2 regions of the Methylobacterium sp. CM6246 genome follow, and region 1 is predicted to be linked to the other one. Evidence: predicted binding sites of a transcription regulator. Region 1 holds the regulator's gene; the other holds the start of a gene.

Region 1 (5,112 bases):
GGCGCTTCGACAGCTTCGCCCCGTCGGCGCCGTGGATCAGCGGGATATGGGCCATCCTGGGGATGTCCCAGCCGAGCGCAGAGAAGATCTGGCTCTGCCGGGCCGCGTTGGTGAGGTGGTCGTCGCCGCGGATGACCTGGGTGACGCCCATGTCGTGGTCGTCGACCACGACGGCGAGCATGTAGGTCGGCGTCCCGTCCGAGCGCAGCAGGACGAGGTCGTCGAGATCGCGGTTGGCCCAGGTCACCCGCCCCTGCACGGCATCCTCGACCACCGTCTCGCCCTCGATGGGCGCTCGCAGCCGGATCACCGGCCTGACCCCGGCAGGAGCCTCGGACGGGTCGCGATCGCGCCACCGCCCGTCGTAGCGCGGGGCCCGGCCCTCGGCTCGGGCGGTCTCCCGCATCTGCGTCAGTTCCTCCGCGGAGGCGTAGCAATGGTAGGCGCGGCCGGCGGCCAGGAGCTCCTCGGCGACCGCGCGATGGCGCTCGGCGCGGGCGAACTGGAAGACCACGTCCCCGTCCCAATCGAGGCCGAGCCAGGACAGGCCGTCGAGGATCGCGTCGATCGCGCCCTTGGTCGAGCGTTCCCGGTCGGTATCCTCGATGCGCAGCAGCATCTTGCCGCCGGTGTGGCGGGCGTACAGCCAATTGAACAGCGCCGTGCGGGCACCGCCGATATGGAGGTATCCGGTGGGCGAGGGGGCGAAGCGCGTGACGACGGCTGAGGACATCGGGCCGATATGTTCGGGGGCGAAGGGCGACGGGGCGGTGCAGGGCGTCAGGGCGGCGCCCGTCGCACGGCGTGGCGCCCGTAGCACGAAGCGTCCGCTGTAGCACGGGCCGATGGGTGCGTTAAGAATCCCCGGCCGGGACTTGAGTCGTCCGGCACGGGGCGGGGCGGATGCGGCGGATCGGCGCGAGGCTGGCGGGCGGCGCGGTGGCGCTGGCCGGCACGCGCCCGGTGTCGATGCCGGCGCTCCGCGGCTGGCTCGCCGATGGGCTCACCCGGGAGGTCGAGCAGCGCCGCCTGTTCCCGTGGCTGGCGGTGGCGTTCGGCGCCGGGATCCTGGTCTTCTTCGGGTGTGCCGACGGGACGCCGTTCCTCGCCGCCCCCTTGGCCGGAGCGGCGCTCGCCCTCGCGCCGGCGCCGTTCCTGGGTGCGCGGCCGGGGGCACTCGCCCTTTGCCTGGCGCTGACAGCCGGCTTCCTGGGCTTCGCGGCGGCGACCTGGCGGGTCTCGCAGGTGGCGGCGCCGATCCTCACCCGCACTACAATCGGGCCGCTGACCGGGATGATCGAGGGGCTGGACGAGCGCGAGGTCGGCGCCCGGCTGGTGATCAGGGTCGAGAGCTTCGCCGGGCTCGAACCCGCTTTGAGGCCGCTTCGGGTGCGGGTCTCGTTCCGGAAGGCGCCATCCCTGCGGCCCGGGGACTTCATCGCCGCGACGGCAAGGTTGCTGCCGCCGCCCGAGGCGGCACGACCGGGCGGCTACGATTTCGCCCGGGATGCCTACTTTCAGGGACTCGGCGCGGTAGGCTCGCTGATCGGGGCGATCACGGTTCGAGAGCCGCCCACCCCGCCGCCTCTGCGCCTGCGACTGGCAGCCTTGCTGGACGAGGCCCGCAACGCGCTGACACGCCGGATCGCGCAGGCCGAGGGCGGGCAAGCGGGGGCCGTGGCGGCGGCCCTGGTCACGGGCAAGCGCGGCCTGATCGGACCGGCCGCCAACGATGCGCTCCGGGCGGCGGGCATCTATCACGTCGTTTCCATCTCGGGCCTCCACATGGTGCTGGCCGCCGGCGTGGTGTTCTGGCTGGTGCGGGCCGTCTTGGCGCTGGTGCCGTATTGCGCGCTGGTCTGGCCGATCAAGAAGATCGCCGCCGGGTTCGCGATGCTGGGCGTCACCGCCTATTGCGCGTTCTCGGGCTGGGACATCGCCGCCGAGCGCTCGCTGATCATGACGCTGATCATGCTCGGCGCGATCCTGGTCGACCGGCCGGCGCTGTCCATGCGCAACCTCGCGCTGGCCGCCCTGATAGCATTGGCGCGGGAACCTGAGGGCCTGCTCGGACCGAGCTTCCAGATGTCGTTCGGGGCGGTGGCCGGGCTGATCGCCTGCGCGCGGCTCATCGACGGACGCCTGTTCCAGCGTCCCGGGGCGGGGCGGATCGAACGGTTCGTCGGCACCGGCCTCTCGGCCGTGACAGGCACCCTCGCGACGACCCTGGTGGCACAGGTCGCGACGGCGCCGTTCGTGACCTACCATTTCCAGACGGTCCAGCCGTTCGGGCTGATCGGCAACGCCCTGACCCTGCCGCTGGTCTCCCTGGTCGTGATGCCGGCGGCGGTGATCGGGATCCTGGCCTATCCCTTCGCCCTGGACCGGCCGATCTGGTGGCTGATGGGACAGGCGGTGGGCGGCATGCTGGCGATCTCCGAATGGATCGCCGGCTTCAATCGGGCCGTCCTGGTGCTGCCGGCCTTCGGCACCGGCGCGCTGATGCTGCTGGCGGCAGGGCTGCTGCTGGCGACGCTGCCGGTATCGCGGCTGCGCTGGCTGGCCCTGCCGCCCGCACTGCTCGGGCTCGGCCTCGCCGTCGTTCCGGAGCGATTCGACCTGTACGTCGACCGGCAGGGCGGTGGTGCGGCCGTGCGTGGACCGGACGGAGTCCTGTGGGCCCTCGGCAATCCTTCGGCCTTCGTGATGGAGCAGTGGCTGAAAGCGGATGGCGACGGGCGATCGGCGAAGGCGGTGATCCAGGCTTCGTCGGCTGTCGGACGGTGCGACCGGCTCGGCTGCACCGCAAGCCTGCCGGACGGCCGCGCCGTCGCCCTGGTCCGCGACCGGCGCGCCTTCACGGAGGACTGCGCCCGGGCGGCCCTGCTGATCTCGCGGCTCGCGGCGCCGCCCACCTGCACGGGGCCGCTGGTGATCGACCGCCGGGTGCTCGCCGAACGAGGCGCCGTCGCGCTCCGGGCCGACCGGAATGGCTTCACGGCACGCTATACCCGCGACACGGGCCGTACCGTGCCTTGGCGGGCATCACCGGCTTCGCGGCCGTCGCCTGTCCCACAACCGAAAGTGGTAACGCCCTCCGAGCCGATCCCGGCCGAGGCCGACGTCGCCGGTTCCGAGGCCGCGCCCGGCGACGCGCCGGCCGAACCCCTTCAGTAGCGGCGGACGAGGCTGACGAGCCGGCCCTGGATCTGGACCCGGTCGGGCCCGAGCACGCGGGTCTCGTAGGCCGGGTTGGCGGCCTCCAGGGCGATCGAGGAGCCCCGGCGGCGGAGCCGCTTGAGCGTCGCCTCCTCGTCGTCGATCAGCGCCACGATGATGTCGCCGGTATTGGCCGTATCCTGCTTGCGGATCACCACGAGGTCACCGTCCAGGATGCCGGCATCGACCATCGAGTCGCCGCGGACCTCGAGGGCGTAATGCTCGCCGCCGGCCAGGAAGTCCGGCGACATGGTGATGGCGTGGCTCTGGTTCTGGATCGCCGAGACCGGCGTACCGGCCGCGATCCGGCCCATCACGGGGATCGAGATGGCGCGGCCGCCGTCGTCGATCATCCGGGCGGTCGCCGGCTGCGCCGGCAGCTTGGACTTCCCGCCCTCGACCACGCTCGGGGTGAAGCGGCGGGGCTCCGCGGGTGGAGCAGCCGCCTGGGACAGGCTCTCGGGGATGCGGATCACCTCGATGGCGCGCGCCCGGTTCGGCAAGCGGCGCAGGAAGCCGCGCTCCTCGAGGGCCGTGATCAGCCGGTGGATGCCCGATTTGGACTTCAGATCGAGGGCGTCCTTCATCTCGTCGAACGAGGGCGGGACGCCACATTCCTGCATGCGGCTCTGGATGAAACGCAGGAGGTCCAGCTGCTTGCGCGTGAGCATCGACGGGGGACTCGCGGCTTGGAGGACCGCTTCGATGCGGTCGCGGAAACAAATCACGAACACGTTAAACGTTCCGCAAGTGTTCCGCAAGCGTGATCGGCCGAGCTTGATCGATCGGCGATGTGCGGATGCGGCCGTTGTGTGCCGTGACGCGGTCGCTCCGCCATGGCAGAACCGGTCTGGCCGGATCGGCACGAACCCGGGCCAGCCTCGGTGACCCGAATCGCCGCAATGGTCCATAGGCTGGGACGGTCAGAGTGGCGCGGCGGGCCGCTCACGTCTGCCCACGGCACCTTGCCCGGACGACAGACATAGATCGCATGGACGCCGCATCATCCGACATCGCCGAGACCTGCAGCCGCGTGAAGCGCCTGAGAGTGGCGACCGCGGCCGCCCATGATCAGCTTGATCGGCGCATCATGGCGGCAAAGCCGTTCGCGAGCCTGGAGCGCTACGCGCTGTTCCTCCAGATCCAGTACAGGTTCCATGCGGTCGTCGATCGAGTCTATCGCGATGGCGCGTTCGCCCATGTCCTGCCCGATCTCGACGGCAGGCGCCGACTGCCCTTGATCCAGCAGGATCTGCGCGATGTCGGAGCGCCCGTCCCTGACGGCGCGTCCGAGGAACATCCCGGGACGATCGAACCGGCGCAGGGATTGGGCTGGCTCTACGTCGCCGAGGGCTCGAATCTCGGGGCGGCCATCCTGCTCAAGGAGGCCCGGGCGCTCGGCCTGTCGGAAACCCACGGTGCGCGCCATCTTGCCGGACATCCCGAAGGACGCGGGTTGCATTGGCGGCTTTTCACGGCCGCCCTCGACCGGGTCGAACTCCGGGAGGCCGGGGAGCAACGCGTCGCCGCGGGGGCGACGGAGGCGTTCCAGTTCGTGCGTCGGCTGGTCGGGGACGTCTTCGAGGACTGACGGCGCCGCCACCCGGTCGGATCGTTCCGCCGTCCTGGCGCAGCAACAAAGCCTGTCACGCGCGCCGTCCACCGCCGAGTCGAGCGATGACCGGTCGCGGACGCCTGGAACGGCATCTCGGGCGACAAACGAATTGACTGGGCAAGCGGCGCCGTTTCAATGCGCCGAGGTGCTTGCCCCGGTCGGCGGGGCAGGCGGATCGTCCCGGCGGCTTCGAGACTGGGCTGGAATTGGGCTTGGGATGACGAGGATGCGACGCGCGGCTCTTCTGCCCATCGGTGCCGGGGCCGTCGGCTTGGCGC
Region 2 (5,112 bases), 830 kb from region 1:
GGGCTTCAGCCGCTTGCCGCCGCAGGACGCGCAGGGCGTCTCGCTCATGAACCGGCCGATTTCCTCCCGCACCGCGTCGGACTCGCTCTCCTTGTAGCGGCGCTCCAGGTTCGGGATCACGCCCTCGAACGGCTTGTTGACCGCATACTTGCGCAGGCCGTCGTCGTAGGCGAAGCGGATCGCCTGCTTGCCGGAGCCGTACAGAACGACGGCGCGGGCCGCCTCCGGCAGGCTCTGCCAGGCCACGCTCGTCTTGAAGCCGTAATGCTCCGCCAGCGCGTCCAGCGTCTGGCCGTAATAGGGCGAGGTCGATTTCGCCCAGGGGCCGACCGCGCCGCGCTTCAAGCTGAGCGCAGGGTCCGAGATCACCAGTTCGGGGTCGATCCGCATCTCGTGGCCGATGCCGCCGCAGGTCGGGCAGGCGCCGAACGGGTTGTTGAACGAGAACAGCCGCGGCTCGATCTCCGCGATGGTGAAGCCCGAGACGGGACAGGCGAAACGCGACGAGAACGTGATCGTCCGGGGCTCCTCGCCCTCCGGCGCGTCGGCGAACACGATCTCGCTGATGCCGTCGGCGAGTTCCAGCGCGGTCTCGAACGAATCCGCCAGCCGCGCGGCGATGTCGGGCCGCACCACGATCCGGTCGACGACCACGTCGATGTCGTGCTTGAACTTCTTGTCGAGCTTGGGCGCGTCGTCGATCGCGTAATATTCGCCGTCGACCCGCAGCCGCTGAAACCCTTTCTTTTGGTACTCGGCGATTTCCTTGCGGTACTCGCCCTTCCGGCCGCGGACCACCGGGGCGAGCAGGTACAGCCGGCTCTTCTCCGGCAGCTCCAGCACCCGGTCGACCATCTGCTGGACGGTCTGGCTCTCGATCGGCAGGCCGGTGGCCGGGGAGTAGGGGATGCCGACCCGCGCCCAGAGCAGGCGCATGTAGTCGTAGATCTCGGTCACCGTCCCGACGGTGGACCGGGGGTTCTTGGAGGTGGTCTTCTGCTCGATGGAGATCGCCGGCGACAGCCCGTCGATCTGGTCGACATCGGGCTTGGACATCATCTCCAGGAACTGGCGGGCATAGGCCGAGAGCGATTCGACGTAGCGGCGCTGCCCCTCGGCGTAGATCGTGTCGAAGGCGAGCGACGACTTGCCCGAGCCCGACAGCCCGGTGAACACCACGAGCTTGTCCCGGGGGATCGTCAGGTCGACGTTCTTGAGGTTGTGCTCCCGGGCGCCCCGGACCGTGATCACCCGCCGGTCGGCGGCGCTCGGCGGCGCGGCGTCGAACAGGGCCTCCAGCTTGGCGTCGACGGCGGCCTCCGCGGCCGCGCTCCGGCTGCTGCCCGGGCGGACGGGGGCGGGGGCCTCGGCCTTCTTCGTACGCGCGGGCTTGTTCGTCCGCTCAGGCTCGGCCGGAACCGCCTCGGCCGGCGCTTTGGCGGACGACGCCTTCACGGGAGACGGTTTGGGGGCGGCTTTGCTGGCGCCGACGCGGGGTCCGACTCGGGTTCCGGCTTGGGCTTTGGCCATGAGGGCGGCGGTCTTTCGAGGCGTCGACGCGGTCGGGGCTGGCTTTGCGCGCGGGTCAGCCGCCGCACCCGCTCATGTCGAGCCCGGAGCGGTCGACGGCAAGGTGAGGCCGGCGGGACGCAGGCCCGACATGCAACGCCATTGCTAGAACGAAACGCGTACGCCGGCAACCGCTCGCCGGAAGCCTGTCGTTTCGCGGCCGAAAAGACGGGATTTCCAAAGGGCCTGCGGCCCTTTGGCGGGGTGTCGGGGCAGGCCCCGACAGCAGGGCGCTGCCCTGCACCCGCAAAAGGTCCGGGACCTTTTGGATCCGGGACTTCACGCGTCGGCGTTGCGCGCCATGAAGGTGGCGGGGGTGCCGTCCTCGGGGTTCACGAAGATGATGTCGGTGGGGGCCCGCCGCGGGGTGTCGATCGACAGGAACGTCACCGGCTCGCCCGGGGCGATCTCCGGCATCGCGTGCACCGTGCCCGTCTCGAAGAACAAGAGCTGGCCGGGGCCGAACGGTGTGAGGTTCGCGGGGTCACCCAGCCAGACTGTGCCGCGTCCCGACAGGCAGTACAGGTACTCGTCGCAGGTGGCGTGATAGTGCGGCGGGGTCGGGCGGTAGACCCGGAACACCCGGGCGCTCGCCGCCGCCCGGTCGGTCAGGTAGGTGTCGACCAGGAGCGTCCGCGCGCTGTCGGGCAGCGCCGCCGCGAGCGCCGCCACGTCGAAGATTCCGGTGCCCGTCCCGGTCATGGCGCCCGCCTCACGACGCAAAACCTTCGAGCACGATCTTGCCCTTGGCGCGCCCGCTCTCGATCAGCGCGTGCGCCCGCCGCAGGTTCCGGGCGTCGATCCGCCCGTAATGCTCGCCCAGGGTCGTGCGCAGGCGCCCCGCATCCACCAGCCGGGCGACCTCGTCGAGGAGCGCGCCCTGGGCGGCGATATCGGAGGTGCCGAACATCGAGCGGGTGAACATGAACTCCCAGTGCAGCGACAGGCTCTTGCGCTTGAGCAGCGCCACGTCGAGCTGCGCGGGATCGTCGATCAGGGCGAACCGGCCCTGCGGGGCGATCAGCGTCGCGATCTCGGCGAGATGCGCGTCGGTGTTGGTGGTCGAGAACACGAGGCCCGGCGCGCCGAGGCCCAGGGCCGCCACCTCGGCGGAGAGCGGCTTGGCATGATCGACCACGTGGTGGGCGCCGAGATCCCGGCACCAGGCCGCCGTCTCCGGCCGGGACGCGGTGGCGATCACGGTGAGGTCGGTGAGCTGCCGGGCGAGCTGGATCGCCACCGAGCCGACGCCGCCCGCCCCGCCGACGATCAGGATCGCCGGGGCGGCGCCCGGCACCGGTTTCTTGGCGTCGAGCCGGTCGAACAGGGCCTCCCAGGCGGTGATCGCGGTGAGCGGCAGGGCGGCGGCCTGCGCCCAGTCGAGGCCGGCGGGCTTGTGCCCGACGATGCGCGCGTCGACGCAATGGAATTCGGCGTTGGTCCCCGGCCGGGTGAGGTCGCCCGCGTAGAACACCGCGTCTCCGACCGAGAAGCCCTCGGCCTCGGCACCCGTGGCGAGAACGGTGCCGGCGGCGTCCCAGCCCAGGACCTTGACCCCGCCGGCCTCGGGCTCGGCCCGCACCCGGACCTTGGTGTCGACCGGGTTCACCGAGACCGCCTCGACCTTCACCAGCAGGTCGCGGGGGCCGGGATCGGGCCGGGGCAGGTCGCAATCGACCAGGGCCTCGGCCTCGGTGATCGGCAGGGATTTTCTGTACCCGACGGCGCGCATCGCAATCTCCTCCGACTGACCCGCACGGAGATGCCGTCCGCCTTCACGGCGCGCAAGTACGCACATAAAACGCCGATAGTGCCGAGAATGATACCGCCCGACGATCGCCTTGGGATCCCGCCATGCCCCGCACCCGACACCATAGCGGCAACTGCAGCCCCGGCTGCGCCGTCGAGGCCACCCTCCGGCTCATCGACGGCAAGTGGAAGGGCGTGATCCTCTACCACCTGCTAGAGGGGACCCTGCGCTTCAACGAGATCCGCCGGCGGCTGGCGAGCGTGACGCAGCGCATGCTCACGAACCAGCTGCGCGAGATGGAGGCGGACGGCCTGATCGCCCGGAAGGTCTACGCCGAGGTGCCCCCGAAGGTGGAGTACAGTCTGACCGAGCGGGGGCGGACCCTGGAGCCGGTCATCCACGCGCTCAAGGTCTGGGGCGACCTGCATGCCGATTTGCATGAGGCCGATTTGCATGATCCCGAACGGCTTGAGGCCGAACGGCTTGAGGCCGAACGGCTTGCCGAGGCGGCACCGACCGTCGGGACTGCCGCCTGATTGTGCATTGCAGGCCGGGCCAAACCCCTCCACCCTAACGGTGTTTTTATAACCGTCCCGGATGATTCCGGCGAACGTTGCAGGATTCCGGGTTCCGATGGCCGTCCTCTCCTCACTCCGCGCGCGCATCCTCGCGGTGGCGCTCGCGCCCTGCCTTGCCTTCGCGGGGGCGGCCGGGTGGGCGGTGTCCGACCAATGGGCGCGGCGGGCCGAGATGGACCGGGTCGAGACCCTCGTCGGCCTCGCCTCGCGGATCAGCGCCTTCGTCCACGAGGCCCAGCGCGAGCGCGGCGCCTCCAGCCTGTTCCTGGGCGCCAGGGGGGCGCAGTTCGGGCCGGAACTCGCGGCCCAGCGCAGCCGCACCGACGCGGCTTTGGCCGGGCTCCCCGACGCGATGGCGGCCGCGACCGGCTTCGGCCCCGCCTTCGCGGCACGCGCCGAGGGCTTCGCGCAGGGGCTCACCGGGCTCGCGGCCCAGCGCCGGGCGGTCGATGCCCTGGGCCTCACCGCGCCGCAGGCGACGGGCTTCTACACCGGCCTGATCGGCGAGGGGCTGGGCGTGGTCCGGGCGATGGGCGGCGTGATCGACGAGGCCGGCATCGCGGCCCGGGCCAACGCCTACGCGGCGTTCCTGGCGCTGAAGGAGGCCGCCGGCCAGGAGCGGGCCGCCGCCTCGGCGGTGTTCGCCTCCGGCAGCCTGGACCTCCCCGCCGCGCGCCGGCTCACCACGCTCTCGGCCGATCAGGCGACCTACGGCGCCCTGTTCCGGGCCGGGGCCGTCGAGGGTCAGGCCGCGCTGCTGGACGCCGCGGAGGCGACCGAGCCGGCGCGGGAGGTGGCACGCCTGCGCAGCGCCGCGCAGGAGACGATGCCGGGCACGACCCTCGCCTTCCGCGACGCGCCGGCCTGGTTCCGGCTCGCCACCCAGCGCATCGACGCCCTCAAAGGCGTCGAGGACCGGCTGACCGCCGACCTGGTGGCCGCCGCCGGCGCGGTGCGGGCCCGGGCCGACCGGATGCTGACGGTCTGGATCGCGGGCGGGCTCGCCCTGTTCGCGCTCTCGGTCGGCTTCGCGTTCTGGCTCGGCACGGCCATCGCGCGGCCCCTGGTCCGGATGGCCCGGGTGCTGACGGCGATCGGGCGGGGCGAGGGACACGACGGGCCGGGCGCCGACCTGGCCATCCCGGCGGGGGGCCCGCGCGAGGTGCGGGCGATCGCCGACGCCGCGGTGACGTTCCGCGACAGCGTCGCCGAGCG

What was found. Region 1 encodes LexA, which represses DNA repair genes until DNA is damaged. Its sites were predicted from a motif close to TGTTCNNNNTGTGTTCNG; they were not measured.
Region 2: the regulator LexA is predicted to act here: its motif matches at 1,676-1,693, upstream of uvrA (excinuclease ABC subunit UvrA).

Annotation. Positions count from the first base shown of each region.
Region 1 is NZ_JBTXKY010000001.1:2,940,961-2,946,072, forward strand. Features, by position in the region: gene gltX (glutamate--tRNA ligase) at 1-733, opposite strand, end outside; gene ACYQPG_RS14475 (ComEC/Rec2 family competence protein) at 904-3,177, shown strand; gene lexA (transcriptional repressor LexA) at 3,171-3,890, opposite strand; gene ACYQPG_RS14485 (biliverdin-producing heme oxygenase) at 4,211-4,810, shown strand; gene ACYQPG_RS14490 (hypothetical protein) at 5,061-5,112, shown strand, end outside.
Region 2 is NZ_JBTXKY010000001.1:3,768,007-3,773,118, forward strand. Features, by position in the region: gene uvrA (excinuclease ABC subunit UvrA) at 1-1,530, opposite strand, end outside; gene ACYQPG_RS18360 (cupin domain-containing protein) at 1,849-2,271, opposite strand; gene ACYQPG_RS18365 (zinc-binding alcohol dehydrogenase family protein) at 2,282-3,301, opposite strand; gene ACYQPG_RS18370 (winged helix-turn-helix transcriptional regulator) at 3,424-3,855, shown strand; gene ACYQPG_RS18375 (methyl-accepting chemotaxis protein) at 3,953-5,112, shown strand, end outside.